One region of the Halomonas kashgarensis genome, then DNA from elsewhere that is predicted to be linked to it. Evidence: predicted binding sites of a transcription regulator. Region 1 holds the regulator's gene; the other holds the start of a gene.
The links. Region 1 encodes LexA, which represses DNA repair genes until DNA is damaged. Its sites were predicted from a motif close to TACTGTNTANNTANACAGTA; they were not measured.
Positions count from the first base shown of each region.

Region 2: recN (DNA repair protein RecN) is a predicted target of LexA. The motif match lies at 3,083-3,102, and genes of this name have one in related genera.

Region 1 covers NZ_CP137552.1:1,194,552-1,209,063, forward strand. The annotation lists gene acnB (bifunctional aconitate hydratase 2/2-methylisocitrate dehydratase) at 1-1,042, shown strand, start outside; gene R5M92_RS05495 (hypothetical protein) at 1,027-1,188, opposite strand; gene rraA (ribonuclease E activity regulator RraA) at 1,187-1,675, shown strand; gene R5M92_RS05505 (glycerophosphodiester phosphodiesterase family protein) at 1,749-3,638, shown strand; gene ggt (gamma-glutamyltransferase) at 3,660-5,456, opposite strand; gene ppsA (phosphoenolpyruvate synthase) at 5,576-7,948, opposite strand; gene R5M92_RS05520 (pyruvate, water dikinase regulatory protein) at 8,241-9,074, shown strand; gene R5M92_RS05525 (hypoxanthine-guanine phosphoribosyltransferase) at 9,116-9,694, opposite strand; gene nagZ (beta-N-acetylhexosaminidase) at 9,858-10,880, opposite strand; gene R5M92_RS05535 (L,D-transpeptidase) at 11,006-11,524, opposite strand; gene R5M92_RS05540 (TetR/AcrR family transcriptional regulator) at 11,505-12,176, opposite strand; gene lexA (transcriptional repressor LexA) at 12,465-13,142, shown strand; gene R5M92_RS05550 (energy-coupling factor ABC transporter permease) at 13,191-13,862, opposite strand; gene purU (formyltetrahydrofolate deformylase) at 13,888-14,512, opposite strand, start outside.
Region 2 covers NZ_CP137552.1:2,211,601-2,226,112, reverse strand. The annotation lists gene R5M92_RS10230 (RnfH family protein) at 1-209, shown strand, start outside; gene R5M92_RS10225 (outer membrane protein assembly factor BamE) at 303-764, opposite strand; gene fur (ferric iron uptake transcriptional regulator) at 837-1,289, shown strand; gene recN (DNA repair protein RecN) at 1,356-3,029, opposite strand; gene grpE (nucleotide exchange factor GrpE) at 3,247-3,876, shown strand; gene dnaK (molecular chaperone DnaK) at 4,049-5,980, shown strand; gene dnaJ (molecular chaperone DnaJ) at 6,083-7,240, shown strand; one part of gene prfB (peptide chain release factor 2) at 7,489-7,563, shown strand; one part of gene prfB (peptide chain release factor 2) at 7,565-8,587, shown strand; gene lysS (lysine--tRNA ligase) at 8,622-10,136, shown strand; gene R5M92_RS10185 (hypothetical protein) at 10,197-10,583, shown strand; gene R5M92_RS10180 (MFS transporter) at 10,654-12,057, shown strand; gene R5M92_RS10175 (BolA family protein) at 12,099-12,407, shown strand; gene R5M92_RS10170 (hypothetical protein) at 12,419-13,249, shown strand; gene R5M92_RS10165 (GNAT family N-acetyltransferase) at 13,246-13,761, shown strand; gene R5M92_RS10160 (cell division protein ZapB) at 13,776-13,952, opposite strand; gene rsmD (16S rRNA (guanine(966)-N(2))-methyltransferase RsmD) at 14,057-14,512, opposite strand, start outside.

The DNA.
Region 1 (14,512 bases):
CGTGATGCCTCTGGATATGCCGGAGTCGGTACTGGTCCGTTTCAAGGGCAAGCGCCAGCCGGGCGTTACCCTGCGTGACCTGGTTCATGCGATCCCGCTTTACGGTATCAAGCAAGGGTTGCTGACCGTAGCCAAGTCCGGCAAGAAGAACGCCTTTTCCGGACGCGTGCTCGAGATCGAAGGTCTCGACGACCTTACCGTCGAGCAGGCGTTCGAGCTTTCCGACGCCTCCGCCGAGCGCAGTGCGGCGGGCTGTACCATCACGCTGTCCGAAGAGAGCGTGAGCGAATATCTGCAGTCCAATATCACCCTTCTCAAGTGGATGCTGGCCAATGGCTACGGTGACGAACGCACCATCAGCCGTCGCATCGAAGGCATGGAAGCATGGCTTGCCAACCCCAGCCTGATGCGGGCCGACAAGGATGCCGAATACGCTGAAGTCATCGAGATCGACCTCGACGAACTGAAAGAGCCCGTGCTGTGTGCGCCCAATGACCCGGACGATGCCCGTCTGCTGTCCGATGTCGCTGGCGAGAAGATCGATGAAGTCTTCATCGGTTCGTGCATGACCAACATCGGCCACTTCCGCGCCGCTGGCAAGTTGCTCGAGAAACAGCCCGCCGGTAGCCTCAAGACTCGCCTGTGGCTGGCTCCGCCGACCAAGATGGACCAGCATCAGCTAACCGAAGAGGGTTATTACGGCATCTACGGTCGTGCCGGTGCACGCATGGAGATGCCCGGCTGCTCGCTGTGCATGGGCAACCAGGCGCGGGTCGCGGCCAAGAGCACGGTGGTATCCACTTCCACCCGCAACTTCCCCAACCGCCTGGGTGACGGGGCCAATGTCTACCTGGCTTCCGCGGAGCTCGCGGCAGTCGCGGCGGTTGAAGGACGCCTGCCCAGTGTGGAAGAGTATCAGCGTTACATGGGCGAATTTGACGCCATGGCTGGTGAAATCTATCGTTACATGAACTTCCACGAAATCGAGGAGTATCAGAAGATGGCCTCGAACGTGATCCCGGTGGCTCAGGAAGCTTCCTGAGACGGCACCGACTCGTCGCCGATGCTCGCAACATCGCAGACGAAATAGGTTTCGACCCGTGAGTCTGAGCCGATGACCGACACCCCGCCTGCATCGCAGCGCGGGGTGTTTTTATCCATGGAGCAGAAGGAAAAGGAAAGTAGCATGCCTACGATCATTACCCCCGATATCTGTGACACTTATCCCGAAGTGACCGTTCTCAACCCTATCTTTGCCAACTATGGTGGAATAGAAGCGTTTTACGGCCCAATACGCACCATCAAGTGCTTCGAGGATAATTCTCTGGTCAAGCAAGCCGTTGCCGAGCCCGGCGATGGTGCCGTGCTTGTCGTCGATGCCGGTGGCTCACACCGCTGCGCCATGCTCGGCGACATGCTGGCGGAACAGGCAGTGAAGAACGGCTGGGCCGGTGTGTTGATGTACGGCTGTGTTCGCGACGTGGATATTCTGGCCGAGCTGGAACTCGGCGTGCAGGCGATTGGCCATCACCCGCGCAAGAGCGAGAAACGCGGTGAGGGCCAACGCGATGGAGAGGTTACTTTCGCCGGAGCCACCCTGGTGCCGGGGCAATGGTTGTATGCCGATAACAATGGCGTACTCATCGCCACTAACGAACTGAAATTGCCGGTTTAGTGCTTCTGCCGACTTGTCAGGATGGAAGCTGCGATGCCATCCTGATGATTCATTTTCGATGATGTTCCCGTCCATGCTGCCACTTTCCCGCCTTGGCTCCGATGTCGCCAGGACGCTACGCGACCATCTCCGGCCGTTGATTGCGTATCATCTTTTTTTCACTCTGCTCGCCTCGGCCCTGCTGCTCCCCTTGGTCGCCTGGATCATTCGCCATTTTCTGGCACGCCTTCAGCGCACGGTGATCGGCATCGAAGAGTTCATGGCGCTGATATTCAGTCCAGTCGGGTTGCTCACCATGCTGGTGGTAGTGGGGTTGAGCTTCCTGCTGCTCTATCTGCAACATGCTGGAATGATGCTGGTCGCGGTGCGCCCCCGCGACAATCACTATCGATTAGCGTTCGAGGCACTATGGCGGTGCCTGCGCCGGCTTCCCGCATTGTCTGGGCTCGTGGTAATGCAGGTGGGTTCACACTTGCTGCTCCTCGCGCCTTTCATGTTTGCCTGCGCCTGGCTCTATGACTTCTGGCTCGGTGGACTTGATCCTTATTATGTCCAACGCATACGCCCCCCAGCATTCTGGTATTTCCTGGTGTCAGCGCTACCTTTGGTGCTTTGCTGGGCGGCTGTGGCTGCCTGGTTGTACCTACGCTGGCTTCTGGCCTTGCCGGTCCTGATACTCGAGGGCCAGGGGCCCCGTGCAGCCCTCAAGCGCAGTGTCTCGTTGACCCGGGGCTGGCGACGCTCCATCGCGATAGCTATCATCAGCTTGCTCGTACTGATCGTTGCCTTGCCGTTTCTAGTCACCTGGGTATTCGATGAAGTCGTCACCCCGCTTTTATGGTGGCTACCGGAACGTAACGCGGTACTGATTCCCGCCATGCTGGCTTACCTGACCGGCTACGTACTGATAACCCTGACCGTCACCTTTTTGGGTGTTGCCGCCAATGCGCTGCTTTCCGCTTGTCTCTACATGCGACTCGCCCATGAGGCGCCACGACCTTTGCCACCACAGCCGGACGCTCACCCGGGACGTTTGGCGTGGGCCGTCGAGCTTAGTGTTCTGCTCTTTGCTGCCAGCCAGGCATGGTGGATCGTCAACAGCTTCGAAATTCGCGATGAAGTGACGATCATCGCCCATCGCGGTAGTTCAATGACAGCGCCGGAAAACACGATTGCCGCTCTTCAGCAAGCCGTGGCTGACCAGGCCCACTATATCGAGCTCGATGTTCGGCTCAGTGCCGACAACGAAGTTCTGCTCTATCACGACACCAACATGATGCGACTTACCGGTGATCCACGTGAATTCGGCGAGCTGACTCGGCAGGAGCTGCAGGAGTTCGATGTGGGTAGCTGGTTCGGCGACCGTTTCATCGGCGAAACCATCCCCGGGCTGGACCAGGCATTGACGGCGGTACGCGGCAAGGCGGGATTGATGATCGACATGAAACCGCTTCTCGGCGAGGAGCGAGCCTTGGCGGAAGCCGTCTTGACCACGCTGCGCGAAGAAGCCGAACAACGTACCGCGTGTTACCAACGCCTCGATGCCGACCGCCCGGAAGCGCTGACCGAATGTGGGAATCGTGACGTCATGCAGGAGATGCGTCTGGCCACCATGTCCCCCGAGATGGCCACTTACCTCAAGGCTCGTGAACCCGACTTGCGCATCACCCTGCTCGCTCAACTGGTTCTTCCGGGGACGCTCAACCGCAGTGGTTTCGATGCCCTGGGACTACGCCACACGCGCATCAGCGAGGAGGAGATAGAGCTGGCCCATCGTTTCGGTTACGAGATTCATGCCTGGACGGTCAACGGACGCGCACGCATGTCGCAACTTATCGACCTTGGCGTGGACGCCATCATCACCGACTATCCGGTGCACCTGAGAGAGCTGATGGACGAGCGCCGCGAACTAAGCGACGGCGCCCTGATGCTGGTCAAGCTGCGTAACTGGCTACGCCAATGACAGGATAGCGCCAGGAAGGACTCAATCACCCATTACCACCCCTTCCCGGCGCGGATCGGCTCCCCCTCGCAACGTGCCATCTTCCTGACGTACCAGCGCTTGAAGACCGCTGGTCAGTTCTCTTTCACTTACCTCGTGGCCACGTTCTTGCAAGGCTTTCAGTGTTTCCTCGGGGAAGCGATCCTGCTCGAGATATACCGGCCCGCCCAAGGTGATCGCATGGGGCAATTCCAGTGCTTCCTGGGCATCCAACCCCCAATCGCGTAGGGCAGCAAGGGTACGTGCCGTGTAATGGATGATCGCCGCACCACCCGGTGAACCCAGGCTGGCCACCAACTCACCACTTTCCCGCTCGAAGACCAAGGTAGGGCTCATGCTGGAACGCGGCCGCTTACCCGGTTCGACCCGGTTGGCGACCGGTTCTCCATCGACTTCAGGAGTGAAAGAGAAATCAGTGAGCTCATTGTTGAGCAGGTAGCCTCCCGCTAGTCCAGTGCCACCATCGCTCATGATGCGTGACCCGAACGCCTGCTCGATAGTGGTGGTCATGGCCACGGCATTGCCCTCTTCATCCAAGATGCTGATATGGCTGGTGCCGTATTCCGGTTGCTGCGGTTGCGTCGCCCACGAGGTCGCAAGCTCTCCGGGCCGGCCCGGCTCGGCGTTCTCGCCCATGCTTACATCGTTTTCGATCAGCTCGGCGCGGGTCTGCAGGTACTCCGGCGCCAGCATTGTTTTCCAGTCCCCGCCCGGTGCCTCGACAAAATCGGGATCCGCGATATAGCGGCCGCGGTCGGCGAAGGCCAACCGCGAGGCCTCGAGGAATTGATGCAGATAAGTGTCGCCGGGCTCTCCCCCTTCAAGGGGCGCTTCCACCATCGGCAAATGATCGAGAATGCCGAGTATCTGCATGATGGTAAGGTGGCCTGAAGATGGCGGCGGAAAACCGCACACTTCCCATTGTTGCCATGGCGTGCAAAGCGGTTCCCGCTGCACGGCTTCATAGGTATTCAGATCTTCCAGTGTCAACTCGCCTGGGCGCTGCGGGTGTGATTGCACACGCGCCACCAGGTCTTCGGCGAATTCACCTTGATAGAGCGCCGCGCTACCCTGCTCGGCTATGGTACGCAAGATTGCGGCAAGAGCAGGGTTGCGCAGCGTTTCGCCCGCTTCAACCGGCTGTCCGTCTTGCGAGTAATAGAGCGTTCTAGCCAATTCGTCATCTTGCAGATAGGTCTCTTCCGCCACGCTGGTATGCAGGCGAGGGCTCACGGCAAAGCCCTCTTCCGCCAAGGTGATGGCGGGACTGAAAAGGTCCTTCCAGGGTAACTTTCCATGCTCGGCGTGAGCCATCTCCAGCACTCTCAACGTGCCCGGCACACCGACGGAAAGCCCGCTGGCAACCGCTTCCATGAACTCCAGCGGCTCACCCTCTTCATTCAGAAACAACGCTTCGTCCACGCCACTCGGTGCCGTTTCGCGGCCATCGTAGGCCTGTACCTCGTTGCCGTCATAATGCATGAGAAATGCCCCACCGCCGATGCCGCTGGATTGCGGTTCCACCAGGGCAAGTACCATCTGTACCGCTACGGTGGCATCAATGGCGCTACCACCCGCCTTGAGTACCTGGTAGCCAGCATCGGTCGCCAGCGGATTGGCTGCCGCCACGGCGAAACGCTCCGCCGACCAGCCCGGTTTCTCTTCATAGCCGGAGGCAACCTCGGGCTCGATCGAAGGGGAATTGTAGGTAAAGGCAAGCGCCGACATCGGCAGCGCCAGCAAGCATGAGAAGGTGCCAAAGCTGAGCCGTTGAAGCATGACCGATTCCTTCAATGAAGTTCAGGAGGGTGAAATGAGCATAGTCGATATTTCCGCATCACAATGCAAACGCCCGGCATAAGCCGGGCGTCTGTCGGAACATGGAGCTAGCGATACGATCAGGCGATCTGTTCTCCCGCCAGCATGAACCAGGTTTCCAGTACCGCATCGGGGTTCAACGAAACGGAATCGATGCCTTGCTCCATCAGCCATTTGGCCAGGTCCGGGTGATCCGAGGGCCCTTGACCACAAATCCCCACATATTTCCCCTGAGCCTTGCACGCCTCGATTGCCATGGCCAACAACTTCTTCACTGCCGGGTTACGCTCGTCGAACAGGTGAGCGACAATACCCGAGTCGCGATCCAACCCCAGCGTAAGCTGAGTCAGGTCATTGGAGCCGATCGAGAAGCCATCGAAATATTTCAGGAACTCATCCGCCAGCAGGGCGTTGGCCGGCAGCTCGCACATCATGATGACTTTGAGACCGTTATCGCCCCGCCTGAGCCCATTGGCTGCCAGGAGCTCCACCACCTCGCGCGCTTCATCCGTGGTACGTACGAACGGCACCATGATCTCGATATTGTCCAGGCCCATCTCTTCGCGGACTCGCTTGAGCGCACGACACTCCAGCTCGAAACAGGGGCGGAAGGCGTCGGAGATGTAACGTGACGCCCCGCGGAAACCGAGCATGGGATTCTCTTCTCCCGGCTCATACAGCTTGCCGCCGATCAGGTTTTCGTACTCGTTGGACTTGAAGTCGGATAGCCGAACTATTACCCGCTGGGGATGGAAAGCCGCCGCCAAGGTGGAAATACCCTCCACCAGCTTGTCGACATAAAAGCTGACCGGATCGGCATATCCCGCCGTACGCAAATCGATGATCTGTTGCAGATCAGAAGGTAGCGTATCGTACTCCAGCAGCGCCTTGGGGTGGACCCCGATCATGCGATTGATGATGAATTCGAGCCGCGCCAGCCCGACCCCGGCGTGGGGCAAGCCAGCAAAACCGAAGGCGCGATCGGGGTTACCCACGTTCATCATGATCTTGAACGGAATCTCGGGCATGGACTCGACACTGGAAACCTTGCAGTCGAACTCCAGCAAGCCTTCGTAGACATGGCCGGTATCGCCTTCGGCACAGGAGACGGTCACGTCCCGCCCCTCTTCCAGCAGCTGTGTGGCGTCACCGCATCCCACCACTGCAGGGATACCCAGCTCGCGGGCAATAATGGCGGCATGACAGGTTCGCCCGCCCCGGTTGGTCACGATGGCCGAGGCGCGCTTCATGATCGGCTCCCAATCAGGGTCGGTCATGTCGGTGACCAACACATCACCCGGATTGACCTTCTCCATCTCATCGGGAGAAAGCACGATCTTTACCGCCCCGCGGCCGATACGCTGACCGATGGCACGGCCGGTAACCAGGGTTCTGCCTTTTTCCTTGAGATGGAAGCGTTCCAGCTTGCCGCCTTCCTGCTGGGACACCACCGTTTCGGGCCGAGCCTGGACGATGTACAGCTCGCCATCGTCGCCGTCCAGCGCCCATTCGATATCCATGGGGCGGCCATAATGCTGCTCGATGGTGACGGCCTGGCGCGCCAATGCCATGACCTGGTCATCGCCGATACAGAAGCGGTTTCGATCGGCCAAGGGAACATCCACGGTAGCGACTGACTTGCCGGCACTGGTCTGCTCGGTATACACCATCTTGATCAACTTGGAACCCAGATTGCGGCGCAATACCGCAGGCCGTGAGGCCGCCAGGGTGGGCTTGTGCACGTAGAATTCATCGGGGTTGACGGCGCCCTGGACCACGGTCTCGCCCAGCCCCCACGAGCCGGTGACGAAAACGGCATCGCGGTAACCGGACTCGGTATCCAGTGTGAACATCACGCCGCTGGCGCCGGTTTCCGAGCGCACCATTTTCTGCACGCCCGCCGATAACGCGACGTTCTCATGAGCGTAGCCACGATGCACCCGATACGAAATGGCACGGTCGTTGAACAGCGAGGCGAAGACCTCATGTACCGCTCGCTTGATATTGTCGAAGCCTTCGATATTGAGGAAGGTTTCCTGCTGGCCGGCAAACGATGCATCGGGGAGATCTTCAGCAGTGGCGGAACTGCGCACGGCGACCTTGAGATCCTGATGCCTGGACTGCAGTGAGTCATAGGCTTCGCGCAGGGCGTTTTCGAACGCCGGGGGCAGGGGCGTATCGATAATCCACTGACGAATCTGCGACCCTACCGTAGCCAGTTCCTTTACATCATCCACATCCAGCCGAGCCAAAGCCTGGTTGATGCGTTCGTTGAGTCCTTCATGGGACAGAAACTCACGGTAGGCATGAGCGGTGGTGGCAAAGCCTCCCGGCACCGTGACGCCGGCGCCCGCCAGGTTCGAAATCATCTCGCCGAGTGATGCGTTTTTTCCCCCCACGCGTTCGACATCGGCCATACCTAGCTGATTGAACCACAGAATGTACTCTTCCACGCAACCCCCTTGTATAACGCTACCGTTTGGCCCAGGAGGGCCGCCAGAAATGGACGCTGTCACCCTATCACCGCACCGGGGTATTCGCCATTGGTCTAACATCGAAGGGAGTGAAGGTTTTTTACAACAAACAGGGGAATTCGCTCATTTCTGTAGTCGCGCCGCAGGAAATTTCAGCTACGAGAGTAAACCCGATGCACGAGCAAGGGGAAGAGGCGAAAACCGTTGTACACTCCAGAGCCTCGGCCGACAATACCGTTTTCTTATACTTATTCGTGCAAGGGCCAGGCAGATGACACGCACCGCTTTTTTCATTTCCGATGGTACTGGTATAACGGCGGAGAGTCTGGGACGCAGCCTGTTAGCGCAGTTTTCCAATGTCGAAATCGCCATGATAACCAAGCCCTACGTGGACACACTGGACAAGGCGCGGGAGCTGCTCAAGGTGATCGAAGCGACAGCAGCCCGGGACGGCCATCGCCCCTTGATCATCGACACCATCGTCGACCAGGGCATACGAGATGTCATTCGCCAGGCGCCGGGCTTCAAGGCGGATATCTTCTCTACCTTCCTTGAGCCGCTGGAACAGGAGTTGAATACCCACTCCTCCTACAGCGTGGGGCGCACCCATTCGATCGGCAGCGAGGATGTCTACATGGATCGCATCCATTCGGTACATTTCGCCCTGGACAACGATGACGGCGCTCGAACCCATCAATACGACCAGGCCGATATCATTCTCGTCGGCGTATCACGCTGCGGCAAAACGCCGACGTCACTTTACCTGGCACTTCAATTCGGAATTCGTGCGGCCAACTATCCGCTCACCGAAGATGACCAGGACGAGGATGGCGTCCTGAAACTGCCGAAATCCCTCGCTCCGCATCGCCACAAGCTGTTCGGCTTGACCATCGACCCGCGGCGCTTGGCCGCCATTCGCCATGAACGGCGGCCCAACAGCCGTTACAGCTCAATGGATCAATGCATGCAGGAAGTGGAACAGGCGGAATCGCTCTACCGTACGATGAATATCCCCTCTATCGACACCACCCGCTTTTCCGTTGAGGAGATATCCACCCGCATGATTGCCGAAACCGGTTTGGCACGGCGCTTCTCGCCCCGTTGAATGAACTCATCACGCCCCGGCCCATGGCTGTGGGCGCTGAGTCATAGCCCCTTGGGAGCGAAGATGCCGGGTGCGTTGCGCCAGTAGCCCTTGTAGTCCATGCCGAAACCGAACACATAACGGTCCACGACTTCCAGGCTGCAGTAATCGGCCTTGAGCCCCGGCACCGCCTTGCGATCGTGAGTCTTGTCGACTAGAACCGCGGTGGTGATGCTGGCTGCCTTGGCCTCTCGGCAGTAGGCCAGGATCGCCGCCAACGTCGCGCCTTCGTCCAGAATGTCATCGACGATCACGACGTGACGCCCCGCCATGGGAATCTCGGGCGAGACCCGCCAGAAAAGCTCTCCGCCACGCAACTCATTGCGATACCGGGTGGCATGCAGGTAATCCACTTCCAGGGGAAAACCCAGACGAGTCAAGAGATGGCCGGTAGTGATCAAGCCGCCATTCATCACGCAATAGAATACGGGCAGTTTATCGCCCAGGTCCCGGGTAATTTCTGCGGCCATTCGATCCAGGGCAAGCTCGACTTCCTCTTGGGAAATCAGGCAATCGGCGTTATCCATGACCTCACGCATGGTGGCAAGAGACTCTAACGCCTCCTTATCCAGCTTCGGCATTGCTGCACTGCTCCATTGGTAACTGATGGGAAAAACATATACATAAAAACATAGACATAACCGTCATGAGTAAAACGGTTATGGGTAAAAACGCTTGAAATCTATTGCGGACCCTAGCGACATGAACAGGATGGAACTCGCACAGACCTAATGCGCCGATGGATCAGCTAGAGCCCTCGGCGGCAAGTGCCTCGAGACGGGCATGGGTGCGACGCCATCGGGCCAGAGCGGTCAGGGCTTCCAGATTCGGCCTGGCTCGGCCATAGCGCAATTTTGCAGCTCGACGGCAATCTAGGCTCTCGCAACTTTCCAGCACCTCAACCGCCGCCTCGCGGTCGTTGCATACCAGCAGCATGTCGCAGCCGGCATCCAGCGCGGCCCGAGCCCGCTCACTGGGGCTCCCCGCCTCGTGGGCACCGGCCATGCTCAAGTCATCGGAAAATATACAGCCCTTGAAGCCCAGAGACTCACGCAACATTCCCAGCCAGCTCGGCGAGAACCCTGCGGGACGCGAATCGAAGGCGCTGTAGACGACATGTGCCGGCATGATGCCATCCAGCTGGGAGGCAAGGTGGGTGAACGGTACAAGATCGGTGGCCTTCAGGGTGTCCAGCGAACGTTCATCCACCGGCAACTCCAGATGAGAATCGGCAGCTATTCCGCCATGGCCGGGGAAGTGCTTTCCTACCGCCGCCATGCCGGCTTCGTGCAAGCCGTGGATAAAGGCCTCCCCCAGGCGAGCCACCCGTTTGGGGTCGGCACCGAAGCTACGATCGCCGATCACGCTGGAAACACCGGTATCAACATCAAGCACCGGGGCAAAGCTCAGATCGAGTCCGCAAGCAGCCATCTCCATGCCCAGCAACCATCCGGCGTCCTTGGCGATACGCAGCGTGGTTTCAGGATCTTCCTGATAAAGCCCGCCTAAAGTGGCCATCGACGGCAATCGCGTCACACCGGACTGGATGCGCTGCACCCGCCCCCCCTCCTGGTCCACCGATAGCAACAACTCGGGCCTTATCCGGCGAATATCGGCGCATAGCTCACGCACTTGAGTGCCATCGACAACATTGCGCGCAAACAGAATCACACCACCGACGGCGGGATGCTGCAATAACCGCTCATCATCCTTGGTCAGGTGTGTCCCCTCGAGGTCGAGCATCACGGAGCCGATCGTCTGGGTCATGGAGTGACATCCTGAAAATGGGGCGATAATTCTAGACCAAAGTGGTGCCTGGATGCGACAGCAACGCAAACACAGCCATTAGCCTCGAGATTCCATCACACCTCTCACGAATGAGCGCCGTTATTTCACCCGTGAATCCATACAGCAGTGCCTGGCCTGGCCTGGTCGAACAGCGCCATAAGGTCTGCGTCGCGCATGCGTATACAACCATGGGAGCGCGCGACACCCATCGGCTGGTCGAGAGGTGTACCATGCAGATAAATATAGCGTCTTTGGGAATCCACGCTCCCGCCCCGATTGACACCAGGCTCCAGTCCGCACAGCCAGAGGATCCGCGTCAGTATCCAGTCGCGCTCGGGATAGCGCTCGGCCAAGGCTTCGCTAAAAATCTCACCGGTCGGCCGACGGCCGCGAAACACACTTCCCGGCGGCTTTTCCCGACCGATATGGGCACGAATATAGTGCCATCCCAGCGGGGTTCTGCCGCTACCCTCCTCCTGGCCGGTTCCCGCTTGTGCCGTGGAAACCTGACATGACCATTGCACCTCCTGACCGTGCCATAGCACCAGGCACTGGTCGGCAATATCGATTTCCACCCAGGCAGCAGCTTTCGGAGGAAGGGTTTCAAGTCGCGGCGTGTACATGACGCTCCCCTGCCGGTTCCGGCAACGGTGCATTCATCGCCGCGACCACCACCGGGCGCATGCGGCGAACCAGATCCTTTACCGTTACCTGTTCCTGATAATCCTTGGCGGCAATGTCGCGCAAAGCGTCCAGTCCCGAAAGCGTGAAGATCACCGTCCCCAACATGAAATGAAGGCGCCAGAAACGTTCGGCATCGGGCAGCTCGGGAGTTGCCTGGCGGACCAGTTCGGTAAAGCGTGTGAAAGCTTCCCCGTACTCCGACTGGATATGCCGGCGCAAATGTCCTTGGGCCTGGCTATAGGCAAGCCCCAGAAGACGCATGAACACTTTTAGGCTGTTGCGTTCCGCCGGTACTTCCAGAACCGTCCTGGCCATGGTCTCGAGCAGTTCTTCCAGCGGGATGACTTGTCCGTTGTAACGGTTTTCCAACTCATCCAGAGCCGCATGAAAGCGCTGGGTAAAGGGATCGAGATAGCGGGAAAAAACGGCTTGTATCAATGCTTTCTTGGAACCGAAGTGATAATTGACCGCCGCCAGGTTGACCTTCGCCTTGCTGGTGATATTGCGCAAGGATGTCTCCGCAAACCCCCTTTCGGCAAACAGCACCTCCGCCGTATCGAGAATACGGGTAACGGTATCAGATTGGGCCATAGGGGAGCTCTCCGGATAAACGTATGTTTAAAACAGAACAAAAGCTTACGTTATTGCAGATCGACTCTCAACGATTGAAATGCCGTGGAATTTCAATTAGTAAATTCTATTTTAAAACGCACGACTGAAGCTGACGAGTAGTACTGACGAACTAGAGCTTGAACAGGACGGAACATGATAGGTCGGATTGGGTCATATACTGGACAGAGCAACATGCTGTATACTTAACCATTAGTGTAATGTTAACACGACCATTTTCAGCAACTTGACGACTCCATGGAGCTTGCCATGTCTCGACCCTTAACAGCTCGCCAACAACATGTCTACGACTTCATCGTAAAGACCATGAACGAGCTGGGATATCCGCCGACACGGGCAGAGATCGCCAAAGCGCTTGGCTTTCGCTCACCCAATGCTGCAGAAGAGCATCTACGGGCGCTGGAGCGCAAGGGGGCGATACGCATCATTCGCCATACTTCCCGTGGTATCCGCCTCCCCTCGCAGGAGCCACAGGAACCGGCGGAGCTTATGGAAGGGACGGAAAGCCCGGCGGAAGCCACCTTTCCACAAGGCTTGCCGGTGATCGGTGAAGTTGCAGCCGGCAGTCCGGTACTCGCCGCTGAGCATATCGATCGTTACTGCCCGCTGCCTCCTGAGTACTTCACTCCCCGTGCAGATTACCTGTTGCGCGTGCGCGGTTTATCGATGAAGGATGCCGGCATTCTGGAGGGCGATTTGCTTGCGGTGCATCGTACCGAGAAGGTACGTAACGGCCAGATCGTCGTAGCCCGTCTGGGAGAGGAAGTCACGGTGAAACGTTTCTTGCGTCAGGGTCACCGAGTGACGCTTGAAGCGGAAAATGCCGATTTCCCTGCTATCGAAGTGGATCTACGCCATCAGCCCCTGGAAATAGAAGGTGTGGGTGTCGGCGTCATCCGTGGCGGCAATGGCCAGGCCTTGGGCTAGCGAGACAGGGACTGTCGCAAGGATGCATCACTCCTTACTTACTCCTCGTCATTTGGTATCGATGTAGCGGTGGCCGTTCAAGGTGGCCACCCATTCGGGACGATACACCACCATGATGCTGAACAGCATGCCGGTGATAAGCGCCTCAGAGGGCATCAGTAACGGCAAGAACCGCGCATACTCCTGCGCCAGGTAGAAGGCGTCGGGACTCGTCGTTCCCGCCCAGACCGCCAATACGACAGTCAACCCACCCGCCAGGGTCGCCAGAGCGGACCCAAAGAAGCCACACACAAAGATATAAACCATCAGATGGTCGGGTAGATAGCGATCCACCAGGCGCCAGACCACCACCACCACCAGCGCCGGTATCACACCGGTGACCAGGATGTTGACGCCCAGCAGCGGCCAGTCATTGCGCCCGATCGCGATCATGGCGCCATTCACCAGCACGTTGGTAATCAGGGCCAGGGGCGCCTTGAACAGCAGCGTCATCAGGGCGGTAAAAACCAGATGAAGGGTCAACCAGTCGACCGCCTGGGCACGCATCTGCCACATCAAGGCAATGGCGACCGTCGCTCCCAACCAGCGATGCTGCAGTGCAGAGTCTTCTATTAGCGTCCGCCAAGGGCGCTGCTGCAGCGCCAGCAATACAAATCCGACGGCCAGAAGCGCGCCAAGCCATAGCACCCATGGAGCCAATACCACTTCGTCAAACGACATACCCCTTTTTCTCCGTCGGGTCCGCTTAACTGAATACCACGGTCTTGTTGCCGTGAATCAACACTCGATCTTCCAGATGCCAGCGCAAGCCTCGCGCCAGCACTGCCTTCTCCACATCCCGCCCGAACCTCACCAGGTCCGTTGGCGTATGGCAATGGCTGACTCGATGAATATCCTGCTCGATGATAGGCCCAGCATCCAGTTCCTCAGTGACATAGTGACAGGTGGCACCGATAAGCTTAACGCCCCGTTCATAGGCCTGGTGGTAGGGCTTGGCACCGGCAAAAGACGGCAGGAAACTGTGATGGATATTGATCACCTTGCCGATATAGCGCTGGCATAGCGCCGGGGGCAATATCTGCATGTAGCGAGCCAGGACGATACAGTCGGCTTCCATTGCGTCGATACAGGCCTGAACCTTGGCAAAAGCGGACTCCTTGTCGGCTGGATCCACCGGCACATGGTAATACGTGATGCCATACCACTCCGCCAAGGAGCGCATATCGTCGTGGTTGGAAATCACCCCGACGATATCGCAGTCCAACTCCCCCGCCTGCCAGCGATACAGCAAGTCCACCAGGCAGTGGGACTCCCGGGAGACCATCAGCACCACCCGCTGTCGCTTTCGCGTATCGGTCAGAGCCCATTGC
Region 2 (14,512 bases), 1.0 Mb from region 1:
AGGCGGTGGAACGTGCCGGTTTGCCCGACTTGTTTCCCGAACTCCCCGCCGAGACCTTTTTTCAGGTGCCGTTGGGTGTGTTCGGCAAGGCGTTGCGTGAGCCTTCTCGCCATGTACTTCGCGAGGGCGACCGCGTGGAAGTGTACCGTCCACTGGAGATCGATCCCAAGCAAGCACGCCTGGCGCGGGCACGTCGTCAAACCAGTTGACCGGAAACGCCCGGTAGATACCGGTAAACAGTGGAGCTTGTATAGTTCAGCGGCCGAACGGCCGACACACATGCCGGCCGTTCGGTAAAGGCATTACAGTTCGCCAGCGGGTACGGGGACTGGCTCCGGAGCGGTGGCGGGCGTTTCGGGCTTCTGATCGATTACCCTGACAGGGTCGCTACCTTCGGTTGCCGGCCCGACATCCGAACCCCGCAGTTCGGGATCGCGAGAGAAATCGCCTTCCTTGCGGATATCGCTCAAGCGACCGCTGGGATCGAATTGCAACGTCACACGACGCTGCTCGACACCGCCATAGGCCTTGTCCAGGTGGAAGACATAGTCCCACTGGTCGGCATCGAAGGGCGCCTCGAGGAGCGGGCGGCCCATGATATAGGCGACCTGCTGCTGGCTCATCCCCGGCTGCAGCTGTTGCACCATGTCCTGGGTTACCAGGTTGCCTTGAGGAACATCTCGTTTATACACACCGAGATAGCTGCAGCCGCTGGCGATCAGCAGGGTGGCGGAAAGCGTGATGATTCTAGTCAACTTTTGCATTTGAGCCTATTCTTCACTATCGTGGTTTCGGTCGATCATACCCGACCTAACCCGTTACTGCGAAGAGCAACCATGGCCGATCAGAACCATGAATTACGCAAAGCCGGTCTGAAAGTGACCCTGCCGCGCGTTAAAATACTGCAGATTCTCGAAAGTGCTTCAGGTCAACACCATCTGAGCGCCGAAGAAGTGTACAAGACACTGATTGATGCGGGTGAGGATGTAGGCCTTGCCACCGTCTATCGGGTGCTGACTCAGTTCGAGTCGGCGGGTCTAGTGATACGTCACAACTTCGACGGTGGTCACGCGGTATTCGAGTTGACCCAGGAGGATCACCACGACCATATGGTGTGTCTGGAAAGTGGGGAAATCATCGAATTCGTCGATGAAACCATCGAGAGGCGCCAGCACGAGATTGCCCGTGAACACGGCTATGAATTAGTCGATCATGCGCTGGTGCTTTATGTGCGCCCGCAAGGTTCCAATGTGACTCGCCAGGATAGCGGCCCGGTCAACAAGAAGTGATCCCCTCTGCCTTGCCGTGCATGGAGCTTCGGCAAGGCCTCCTCCTTTATGCAGCCACAGACGAGCTCAATGCGGCTGGCGCTGGCTGGCGTCGAGCATCTCGCGAGCATGCGCCAGGGTCTGCTCGGATAGCTTGACTCCGCCCAACATACGAGCCAGCTCGCTGACCCGTCCTCCCTCATCCAGCAATGCCATATGCGTCAACGTGGTATCGCGCTTGGCCTGCTTTTCGATATGCAGATGCTGGTGGGCTTGGGCCGCCACCTGGGGAAGATGGGTCACGGTCATCACCTGGCCGTTCTCTCCCAGTCGCCGCAGCAGTTTACCGACGATTTCCGCCGTTGCCCCCGATACCCCCACGTCCACTTCATCGAATACCAGGCTGGGAATGGTGGAGTGGCTTGCCGCTACTACTTGAATCGCCAGGCTGATACGCGAAAGCTCCCCGCCGGACGCCACCTTGGCCAAGGGGCGGGCAGGTTGGCCGGGGTTGGCGCTGATCAGGAACTGTACCTGGTCCAGGCCATCCGGCGCGGCTTTTTCGCGAGACTGGATTTCCACTTCGAAGCGCGCCTTGTCCATCGCCAGGAACCCCAGTTGCTGCTGCACTTCCTTGCCCAGACGCTTGGCGGCACGCTGGCGCGTGGCGCTGATCCGGGCGGCTTGCTCGCGCCATTGCTCGCGTAGCGCGGCGGCTTGCGAGCTCAGTGCCTCGATATCCTGATCGCTCTCCTCGAGCTGCTGATACTCATGTTGCAGACGTGCGTGCAACTCACACAGCTCTTCGGGCTCCACGTGGTGCTTGCGCGCGATACGGTGGATCTCGCCCAGCCGGTCCTCCACCCACAGCAAGCGTTCGGGATCGAGTTCGGTATTGCCCGCCAGCTGGGTCAGCTCGCTGGAGGCTTCCTCGACCTGAATGCGCGCGTCGTTGAGCATCGTCAGGCTATTGGCCAGCTTGCCGGCATCGCTTCCGGGTAGCGCACTCAGGCGGTTGATGGCCTGGTTGAGCAGGGCGAGCGCGCCGCCTTCGTCGCCAGCGCAGCAGTCACATGCCAGCTGGGTTTCACGCAGGATCTCTTCGGCATGGGCAAGGGTATGCTGTTCTTCTTCCAGTGAGGCGAGTTCACCCGCGCTCAGGGCCAGCTGGTCGAGCTCCTCCACCTGGTAGTGCAGCAGCTGGCGCTTGGCCTCCAGTTCGTTGCCGTCCTCGGCCAGGCGCTTGAGCTTGCGTCGCGTTGTCTGCCACTGGCGATAGGTGTCGGCGAGGGTGTTCACCGCGTCGCGATGGCCCGCGTAATCATCCAGCAAATGCAGATGTGTATCGTCGCGGAGCAGGGCCTGGTGGGCGTGCTGGCCATGGATCTGGACCAGGCTTTCGCCTAGCTCCTTGAGGTCGGCAATAGTGGCCGGCTGGCCGTTGATCCATGCCTTTGAGCGTCCGGCCGTCGTCACCACGCGGCGCAGCAGGCACTCGTCCGTGGGCAGCTCGCGCTCCTCCAGCCACATCCTGGCGGCGGGAAGGTGGGCGATATCGAAGCGGGCACTGATATCCGCGCGCTCCCGGCCGTGGCGTACGCTGGCGGCGTCGCCGCGCTCGCCCAGGCATAGCCCCAGGGCCCCCAGGAGGATGGATTTACCGGCCCCGGTCTCTCCGGTGATGGCCGTCATGCCCCTGGTGAGTTCGAGCTCGAGATGGTCGACGATTGCGTAGTCACGAATGGCAAGCTGGATGAGCATATGTCCTCCGGGCGCCTGGGCGGAACAGCAAGAAGCTGGATAGGTATACATGAATATGTCGTTTTATACAGTAGCCGAAAAGCAACTGCAACGCCCCTCTTGAGTTCGCCAGCACGACCCCCATATACCCCGCACACGGTTTTGAATGTCACCGAACCCATATCGGCTCGATGGCCAGGTCGCCTGGTATCGGGCAATAGCTTTGCAGGAGTTTCTCATGGCGAAAGATCCCCAGACCCCCCCCGAAGACGAGTTGGCGCGCCGTGAACAGGAGACGGAGACGCCGGAGCAGCAAGCCGAGGAGCGCCTGGTGGAAGGCGAGTTGGAAGGCCTGATCAACGACGAAGAGGCGCTGCACGTCGAATCCGACAACCCCGAGGCGGAAATGCTGGCGGCCAAGGTGGAAGAGCTCGAACAGAGCCTGGCCGAGGCCAAGGACCAGTCCTTGCGGGCGGCGGCGGAAGCGCAGAACGTGCGCCGGCGCGCCGAGCAGGAAGCGGAAAAGGCACGCAAGTTCGCCCTGGAGAAGTTCGTCAAGGAGCTGCTGCCGGTGGTGGACAGTCTCGAGAAGGCGCTTGAGGCGATGGACGAGGAGGCATCCGAAGTCCACCGGGAAGGCGTGTCGATGACCCTGAAAATGCAGCTCGACGTACTGGGCAAGTTCGGCGTCGAAGCCATCGAACCCCACGGCGAGCCGTTCGACCCGCAGCTCCATGAAGCCATGGCGATGGTGCCCAATCCCGAGCTCGAGCCCAACAGCGTGATGGACGTCATGCAGAAGGGCTACCAGCTCAACGGTCGACTGGTTCGCCCGGCAATGGTCGTCGTCAGCCAGAAAGTCGAATAACCGCCGGGTGAAGTCGCTTTTCAAGCAAAAAAACCTTGAAAAGCCGACAACGACCCCCAGATAGATGGCAACCCCGCGGTAAGCGCCGCGCAGACAATTCAACCGCACCAGCTGAACGCAACCAGTGCGGTATCAATTAAATATCGACGCAACTAATTTCGAGGTTTTTGCTATGGGACGCATCATTGGTATTGACCTGGGCACAACCAACTCCTGTGTCGCCGTGCTGGATGGCGACAGTGCCAAGGTAATCGAGAACGCCGAAGGCGGTCGCACGACTCCTTCCATCATCGCCTACACCGAAGACGGTGAAACCCTGGTAGGCCAGGCGGCCAAGCGCCAGGCGGTGACCAACCCGGAAAACACCCTGTACGCCATCAAGCGCCTGATCGGCCGTCGCTTCAAGGACGATGTCGTGCAGAAGGACATCAAGATGGTGCCGTACACCATCACCGAAGCCGACAACGGCGATGCCTGGGTGGAAGTCAAGGGCAAGAAGATGGCGCCGCCCCAGGTCAGCGCCGAAGTATTGAAGAAGATGAAGAAGACCGCCGAAGACTATCTCGGCGAGGAAGTGACCGAGGCGGTGATCACCGTGCCGGCCTACTTCAACGATAGCCAGCGTCAGGCCACCAAGGATGCCGGTCGTATCGCCGGGCTCGACGTCAAGCGCATCATCAACGAGCCGACTGCGGCGGCGCTGGCCTACGGCATGGACAAGGCCCGCGGCGACAAGACCATCGCGGTCTATGACCTGGGTGGCGGGACGTTCGATATCTCGATCATCGAAGTGGCCGATGTCGACGGTGAAACCCAGTTCGAGGTGTTGGCCACCAACGGTGACACCTTCCTCGGCGGCGAAGACTTCGACCTGGCCCTGATCAACTACCTGGTCGACCAGTTCAAGGCCGACAGCGGTATCGACCTGTCCGGTGACAATCTGGCCATGCAGCGTCTCAAGGAAGCTGCCGAGAAAGCCAAGATCGAGCTGTCCAGCGCCCAGCAGACCGACGTCAACCTGCCCTACATCACGGCCGACAATACCGGTCCCAAGCACCTGAACGTCAAGGTGACCCGGGCCAAGCTGGAAGCCCTGGTGGAAGATCTGGTGCAGCGTTCGCTCGAGCCGTGCAAGATGGCGCTCAAGGACTCCGGCCTCTCCGCTTCCGAGATCGACGAAGTGATCCTGGTCGGCGGCCAGACGCGCATGCCGATGGTGCAGAAGAAAGCAGCGGAGTTCTTCGGCAAGGAAGCGCGCAAGGACGTCAACCCGGACGAAGCCGTGGCCGTGGGTGCCGCGATTCAGGGCGGTGTCCTGGGCGGTGACGTCAAGGATGTACTGCTGCTCGACGTCACCCCGCTGACGCTGGGCATCGAGACTCTCGGTGGCGTGATGACCCCGCTGATCGAGAAGAACACCACCATCCCGACCAAGAAGACCCAGACCTTCTCGACCGCGGATGACAACCAGACGGCCGTGACCATTCACGTGCTGCAAGGCGAGCGCAAGCAGTCCGGCGGCAACAAGTCCCTGGGTCGCTTCGACCTGGCCGACATCCCGCCGGCGCCGCGCGGCGTGCCGCAGATCGAAGTGGCGTTCGACCTGGATGCCAACGGTATCCTCAACGTCTCGGCGAAGGACAAGGCGACCGGCAAGGAGCAGTCGATCGTGATCAAGGCCTCCAGCGGCCTGACCGACGACGAGATCGACCAGATGGTCCGCGATGCCGAGGCGCATGCCGACGAGGACAAGAAGTTCGAGGAGCTGGTGCAGCTGCGCAACCAGGCCGACGGCATGATCCACGCCACGCGCAAGACGCTGGAAGAAGCCGGCGACAAGGCCAGCGACGAGGAGAAGCAGGCCATTGAAACCGCCATCACCGAGCTCGAGGAAGCGGTCAAGGAAGACGACCGCGACGTCATCCAGACCAAGCTCGATGCGCTGACCGAGGCTTCCGGCAAGCTCGCGCAGAAGCTGTACGCCGAACAGGCGGAAGCCGCGCAGCAGGAAGGCGGTGAAGGCTCCGAAGGCGGCGCCAAGGCGGAAGACGATGTGGTTGACGCCGAGTATGAAGAAGTCAACGACGAGCAGAAGAAGCAGTAACGCACTCTTTCTGCCAAGGTAAGCGGCGGCGCGGGAGACACCTCCCGCGTCGGCGTTTGCACGGCCAAGACGCTTTATTAGACCAGGAGGCGCAAAGGACCCATGTCCAAACGCGATTATTACGAAGTCCTGGGTGTCGAAAAAGGGGCTGATCAGAAAGAGATCAAGAAGGCCTACCGCCGCCTGGCGCAAAAATTCCACCCTGACCGCAATCCCGACGACACGACTTCTGCCGAGAAATTTCGTGAAGTCTCCGAAGCTTACGAAGTTCTCAGCGATAACGAGAAACGTGCCGCCTATGATCAGTTCGGTCATGCCGGTGTCGATGGCCAGGGCGGAGGCTTTGGCGGTGGTGGCTTCGGTGGCGGTGGTGCCGGCGACTTCAGCGACATCTTCGGCGATGTCTTCGGCGACATCTTCGGTGGCGGCGGCGGTGGGCGTCGGCGCGGTCCCAACGCACCCGCACGCGGCTCTGATCTGCGTTACAACCTGGAACTCGACCTGGAGAGCGCCGTATCCGGTACCACGGTGGATATCCGGGTACCGCGTCATATCGAGTGCGACCGTTGCGATGGCGAAGGCGCCGAGCCGGGTTCCACCAAGGAAACCTGCCCGACCTGCCATGGTCATGGCCAGGTTCGCATGCAGCAGGGCTTCTTCGCCGTGCAGCAGACCTGTCCCACCTGCCATGGTAGCGGCCAGCAGATCAAGGTGCCGTGTCACAAGTGCAACGGCGAAGGCAGGGTGCGCGAGACGCGCACGCTCTCGGTGAAGATCCCGCCGGGCGTGGATACCGGCGATCGCATTCGCCTCAACGGCGAAGGCGAGGCCGGTATCAACGGCGGCCCGCCGGGCGATCTGTACGTGCAGGCGGCGATCAAGCCGCACCATATCTTCCAGCGCGACGGCAAGCACCTGCAATGCGACGTGCCGATCAACTTCGTCGATGCGGCGCTGGGTGGCGAGCTCGAAGTGCCGACCCTGGATGGCCGGGTCAAGCTGAAGATTCCGCCCGAGACCCAGACCGGCAAGCTGTTCCGCCTGCGCGGCAAGGGCGTCAAGCCGGTTCGTGGTGGCCCCGCCGGAGATCTGCTGTGCAAGGTGGTGGTGGAAACGCCGGTCAACCTCAACGATGAGCAGAAAGACCTGCTGCGTCAGTTGCAGGAGAGTTTCGATGGCAGCAACAGTCATAGCCACTCACCGAAGAAAACCGGCTTCTTCGATAGCGTGAAGAAGTTCTTCGAGGATATGAAGCCGTAACCTCTTCTATCCTCGGCTTGCTGTTTGCCGAGTCGTAAGGTGACTAACCCCGCTTTTCCAACTGGAGGCGGGGTTATTCGTTGGTCCGATGGATGCGATGCGCTCGCTGTTTCGTTACAATAAGCGCCTTTTTCACGCTGTCGTGGTTCACTCTCACGCGTTGCGCGGCGGTTTTGTTTCGCTGGCGCTCCTTCGCCATGACTGCGCACTTGTAGCCATCTTCTCTTTCCAACCGTCAAGGCGAATCCATGCTGGAAACCAATCCGATTCATAACCTCATCAAGGACCTGTCTGAGCGGACAGATGTTCTTAGGGGGTATCTTTGACTATGCCGAGAAGCAGGATCGGCTAGAAGAAGTCTCTCGCGAACTGGAAGACCCCAACGTCTGGAACGATCCGGACTACGCCCAGAAGCTGGGCCGTGAACGCGCCTCTCTGGAAGCCATCGTGGCCACCATCGACGAGCTGGACCAAGGCCTGGGCGACAGCCGCGATCTGCTCGAGCTTGCCGAGATGGAGGAGGACGAGGGCACGGTAGATGAGGTCAGCAAGGAGCTGGCCGGCCTGCAGTCCGCCCTGGAGAAGCTCGAGTTCCGGCGCATGTTCTCCGGTGAAATGGACCAGAACAACGCTTACCTGGATATCCAGTCCGGTTCCGGCGGCACCGAGGCACAGGATTGGGCCAACATTCTGCTGCGCATGTACCTGCGCTGGGCCGAACACCACGGCTTCAAGTCCGAGATTCTCGAAGTCTCCGCCGGTGACGTGGCAGGCATCAAGTCGGCATCGCTGCATATCCAGGGTGACTACGCCTTCGGCTGGCTGCGAACCGAAACCGGCGTACACCGGCTGGTACGCAAGAGCCCGTTCGATTCAGGCGGTCGGCGGCATACCTCCTTTGCCTCGGTCTTCCTGTCACCTGAAATCGACGACAGTTTCGAGGTCGAGATCAATCCTTCGGATCTGCGGGTGGACACCTACCGCTCCAGCGGCGCCGGCGGTCAGCACGTCAACACCACCGATTCCGCCGTGCGTATCACCCACGAGCCAACCGGTATCGTGGTGGCTTGTCAGAACCAGCGCAGCCAGCACGCTAACCGTGACTTCGCCATGAAACAGTTGAAGGCGAAGCTGTGGGAACACGAGATGCAAAAGCGCAACGCCGCCAAGCAGGAAGCCGAAGATGCCAAGGCCGATATCGGCTGGGGCAGCCAGATTCGCTCCTACGTGCTCGACGACCAGCGCATCAAGGATCTGCGTACCGGCGTACAGTCGAGCAATTGTGAAAAAGTGCTCGATGGCGATCTGGATCAGTTTATCGAAGCCAGCCTCAAGCAAGGTTTGTAATCTCTTCAGGGTTTGATCATTTACAGGGTGCCCGATGGCTAACCAAGACGCGTCTTCTCACGACAACGAAAACCACCTGATCGCCGAGCGTCGCGCCAAGCTGGCCGCGCGCCGCGAGCGTGCCGCCGAGACCGGCGAAAGCGCCTTTCCCAACGACTTTCGCCGCGACAGCCTGACCATCGAGCTGGAGCAGGCGCTGGGCGACAAGGACAAGGCCGAACTCGAATCGCTGAACCAGCGGGCCGGTGTGGCCGGGCGTATCATGCGCAAGCGCGGTCCGTTCATCGTGATCCAGGACGTCGCCGGGCAGATCCAGCTCTATGTCGACAAGAAAGGGTTGCCCGCCGAGCTGCTGGAAGACATCAAGAGCTGGGATATCGGCGATATCGTGGCCGGCCGCGGTCCGGTACACAAATCCGGCAAGGGCGACCTGTATGTGATGATGGAAGAGGCCAAGCTTCTGACCAAGAGCCTGCGCCCGCTGCCGGACAAGTTCCACGGCCTCACCGATACCGAAGCGCGCTACCGCCAGCGCTACGTCGACCTGATCATGAACCCGCAATCGCGCAAGACCTTCGAGACCCGGGCGGCGATCATCAGCTCCATGCGGCGCTTTTTCGAGGCGCGCGGATTCATGGAAGTGGAAACGCCGATGCTGCAGCCGATCCCCGGCGGCGCCACGGCGCGCCCGTTCGTGACGCATCACAATGCGCTGGATATCGACATGTTCCTGCGCATCGCGCCGGAGCTTTACCTCAAGCGCCTGGTGGTGGGAGGCTTCGAGAAGGTTTTCGAGATCAACCGCAACTTCCGCAACGAAGGACTTTCCACGCGGCACAATCCCGAATTCACCATGGTGGAGTTCTACTGGGCCTACGCCGACTATCGCGACCTGCTCGACATGACCGAGCAGATGATTCGCACGGCGGCCGAGGAGGTGCTGGGCACCACCACGATCGAATATCAGGGGGCGAGCTACGACTTCGGCAAGCCGTTTGCGCGTCTCTCGTTGCGCCAGGCGATCCTCGATCATGGCGAAGGCATCCAGGAGAGCGATCTGGACGACCTGGAAAGCGCCCGCGCCCTGGCCGGGAAACTGGGTATCAAGGTCAAGCCGAGCTGGGGACTGGGCAAGCTGCAGACGGAAATCTTCGAGGAAGTCGCCGAACACAAGCTCGACCAGCCGACCTTCATCACCGCCTACCCGGCGGAAGTCAGTCCTCTGGCACGGCGCAACGATGCCGACCCGTTCGTCACCGACCGCTTCGAGTTCTTCGTCGGCGGCCGCGAGATCGCCAACGGGTTTTCGGAGCTCAACGATGCCGAGGACCAGGCCGAGCGCTTCCGCGAGCAGGCGGCGGAGAAGGACGCCGGCGACCTGGAGGCGATGTATTTCGACGCCGATTACATCCGTGCCCTGGAGTACGGACTGCCGCCTACGGCGGGCGAGGGCATCGGTATCGACCGGCTGGTGATGCTGTTCACCGACAGCCCATCCATCCGCGATGTGCTGCTGTTTCCGGCAATGCGCCCGGAAGTCATGGAATAATTGGTAAGGGGCGCGTTAAGCGCCCATAATGGTTAGCGTTTCGACGGCGAGGAGAATCCCATGAAACTGCTTAATCGCTCCGCCCTGAGCGTCAGGCCGACCCAGCACTTCGTTGATTGGATCAATGCGCTGGAACCCACCATGGGGGACGACGACCTGACTCTGGACGACGTCGAGCGTGAAAGTACCATCTATCTGATTCCCGAGATGGACACGCCGGAAGCGCTGGCGACGTTGGTTCGCGAGCGTTACGCCGAGATCCTCGAGACCGAGCTGAAAGCGTGGGAAGAGGATGAGCGGCAGTGGCCCGAGCGGCTGGACTGGGATCTGTTTCAGCGCTTTCTGCGGGTGGAGCACAGCTATCTGGCCATCGACCTTGACGACGAAACACCGCTGGAAATCTCCGAAATCGACGATGCGCTGTTGCTGGACAATGAACAGGACTGATCGTATCGCTTGACTCGTTCCCCCTGAAACCGGCCTTGGCCGGTTTCGCTGTTTAGGAAATCCCTCGGACATGCGACTGTTCGAAACCCGCCCCGGCGATGACGGCCTGCCCGGCCGTGAACGCAAACTGGCAGTATTGGCTCTGGTGACCGGCACCTTGATGGCGGTGGTGGACACCACCATGATCAACCTGGCGCTGCCTTCGATCGCCGCCGACCTGGCCATCCCCGCTTCGCGAGCGGTGTGGATCACCAACCTCTTTCAGGTCGTCTGCGCCGCTTTCCTGCTGGTATTCGCCGGTATCAGTGAATTGATGACCCGGCGGCGGCTGTACCTGTTCGGCCTGGGGCTTTTCGTCCTGGCCTCGGTCGGCAGTGCCTTGTCCACACAGCTGGAAACGCTGCTGGTGTTCCGGGCGCTCCAGGGGTTGGGGGCGGCGGCGACACTGTCGATCGGGCCTTCCCTCTATCGCGCCGTGTTTCCCTCCCGGCTGCTGGGCAGCGCCCTGGGCTTGAGCGCGCTGGTGGTGGCCGGTGGCTATGCAGCCGGACCGACCTTGAGTGGCGTCATTCTCTCCTTTGCCACCTGGCCGTGGCTATTCGCGCTGAATGTGCCGTTGGGGCTGAGTGCCTTGTGTCTCGCCTGGTTCGCCTTGCCCCGGGAAACGCCGCGCCAGGGCAGCTTCGATACCTTGGGAGCGCTGCTCTCCATCGCCATGCTGGCGAGCTTCTTCCTGGCCATGGATGCAGTCGGCCATGCCGCGCCGCTGTGGCAAAGCGGTGGATGGGCGGTGCTGGCCGTTGGTGCCGGGGTCGGGTTCGTGGCACGCCAGAAACGCGCCGCGTATCCGCTATTGCCGCTGGTGGTGTTCAACGAACTGCGTTTCAGCCTGGCGGTTTCCGCCTCGGGCCTGGCCTTCGTCGGTCAGGGGCTGACCTTCGTGGCGTTGTCGTTTCTCTATCAGCAGGAGATGGGCTTCACCCCGCTGGAAACCGCCTGGCTGTTCACCCCCTGGCCGCTGGCCATTATGCTGGTGGGGCCGGTGGCGGGGCGCCTGGCGGACCGCATCAATCCCGGACTGCTCTCCAGTACCGGCCTGCTGCTGCTGATAGCCGGGCTGGTGGCTCTGGCCCTGGTGGATGATTCGACGAGTGTACTGAACAGCCTGTGGCGCACCGCTCTGTGCGGCATCGGTTTTGGTCTGTTTCAGCCGCCCAACAACCGGGAGATGATGGGCAGCCTGCCGCGTGAGCGCAGCGCCAATGTCTCGGGGGTGATGAGCACCACACGCACGGTGGGGCAATCCTTCGGGGTGGCGTTGGTCGGGGCGGCCATGGCGGCGGGCTGGCCGGTACAGGCGACCTTGTGGCTGGCGGGTTTCACCACGCTGCTGGCCCTGGTGGTCAGCGTGGCGCGGTTTCCCCTGGCGGGCAGGGCGATGGCCGCGCAACAGGCGTCGTCGGCGAGTGACTAAACGCGTACAATTGCGCGAGTTGTTCTCTTCAGGAGAGGGTCATGACCATTCAGGCACTGATTGAAACCAAGCTCCAGGCGCTGGATCCGCTCCATGCCTATGTGGAAAACGAAAGCCACATGCACAATGTGCCGGCCAATTCCGAAACCCATTTCAAGGTGACCCTGGTCAGCGAGCGCTTCGACGGGATGATGCCGGTGAAACGTCATCAGCAGATCTACTCCCTGCTGGCCGAGGAACTGTCCGGCCCGGTGCATGCCCTGGCGCTGCATCTCTATACTCCCGCGGAATGGGAAGCTCGAGGCGGGTCACGTCCCGCCTCTCCCAACTGCCGTGGCGTTGGCCAATAGGCGGTGCTTGCGTGATCGGCGAGCCGCAACGTCGGCAGTATCTGGATGCCATGGGTCTGACCTCCTGGGCATCGCGCTACCGGCTGCCCAACGCCAGGCCCACGCCGACCTGCTCCTGGGAAGAAACGGTAGAAGAGGTTCGTGCGCCGAGCGACAAGCTGCATGCCCTGCTGGATGAGGCGCAACAGGCCACCGCGGCGGATGCTGCGGCGAAGGTATCCCATGTTGCCGCGCCCCAGCCCGTTCGCCAGCGAGCGCGCCAGCTGCTGAATATCGGCTCACAGGAAGCTACGGAAGATACCCCCGCTGAAGCCTCTGCTGAGCTGTCGGCCCCTCGGGCATCCACGCCATCCCTTTCGCCACCACTGCGCTTTGTGCTGCATGTGGCCTGCCTGGGCGGGCGTTGGCTGGTGTTGCAGACATCCGAGCCTGGTCAGGTAGAGCGGCGCTTGCTGCATGCGATGTTGCAGACCGCCGGTATTGGTTTGCCCAGCCCGCCCGAATTCGACGTGTTCCAGTGGCCGCAGCTGGAGCTTGAAGGGATGTCCCAAGGCGCTTCCCTAGAAGAGGCGCAGGAGGGCCTGCAGGCCTTCGTCGCGGGTTGTGCCCGGCGAGGCTGGGCGCCCACCCGGTTGCTATGGCTGGGTGCGGATGAAACGAGTCCGGTGGCACCGGTCATGGCAGAAGAAGAGGCGCATAGCCGGACGCTGGGTTTGCCCATCAGCCACTTGCCCGCTCTTGCCGAGCTGAGCCGCAATGCCGAGCTGAAACGCTCCTCCTGGCCGCAGCTGCAGGCACTCGCCACATTATGGCGCGAGGGCGAGGAGCGGCAAGCCACATGACGCTTGCGCCAGATGGGGAAGAGGGGGAGGCGATGACATTGGAGAGGCTCGATGAAACCCACCAGGCCGCCCTTGTCGACCTTGAGTCCCGCGCCGGCAGCGGCATGAGCGAAAGCCAGCTGGCGATGGCACTGAGCGACCCGCAAGCGACGGTGCTGGGGATATGGCGGGAACCCGAAAGTGGCGAGAACGCTTCACTGCTGGGCTATGCCTGGCTGGCGCGCCAGCCGTTCGATGCCGAATTGCTGGCGCTGGGCGTGGCGCCCGATGCCCGGCGCTGGGGGCTGGGGCGCCTGCTGCTGCAAGCGCTGGTCGAGACGGCATCCCGCTGGGGCAGCGAGCGACTCTTGCTGGAAGTGCGCGCGACCAACGCGGCCGCCATCGCGCTATATCGACAGGGCGGATTCAGCATCGATGGTCGTCGCAAGGGGTATTATCCTCCTGTGCCGCCTCAGACCGCGCGTGAGGATGCGTTGCTGATGTCGCGGCTTGTATCGCCGGTTGTCGATTAGGCGCCGCTATCGCTCTATGCCTCGTGGAACTTGCCCAACAATCCCTTCAGGCGGTTTTCCCACTCTTCATGTTCCTGCTTGAGGCGCGCATTTTCACTGCGTAGCTCGTCGTTTTCCAGCTTCATCAGTTCCAGCGTTTCCACGGCGCTGGTGACTTTTTGCTCAAGCTGGGAGAACAGTTCCAGGCTCATTCGTACCTCCATCGGTAACGGTATTGCCATCGAAAGACAGCGGGTGCAGAGATAGGGCGAGCGTAACGTGACTCCCGTGCGGCCACAAGAATGTTTTCGCTGGTTCAGGCGTCTCGCCGATAAAGCCTGGCGATACCCTCGCCGGCCCGGGTTTCACGATGCAGCTGCCAGCTGGCGGGCACCTGGGGAGAAAGCGAGGCTTCCGTTTCCAGGTAGATGTAAGCCTGCTCCGTCAACCAGCCGTTTTCCAGGGCGGCGCAACAAGGTGCCGCCAGGCCTTGATGGAAGGGCGGGTCGAGGAACACCAGCGAAAATGGCTGCTGTGAGGTGGCGAGAAAAGCGCTGGCGTCCTGTGCCGTCACTGGTTGATCCAGGGCTAGCGAGACCAGATTGGCGCGCAGTTGCTCGGCGACCTGCGGGTCGCGCTCCACGAACTGCACTTCAGCCGCCCCTCGGGACAGCGCCTCGATTCCCAGGGCGCCGGTGCCGGCGAACAGATCCAGCGCCCGGGCTCCGCCCAGTTGCGGGCCCAGCCAGTTGAATAGGGTTTCGCGGACTCG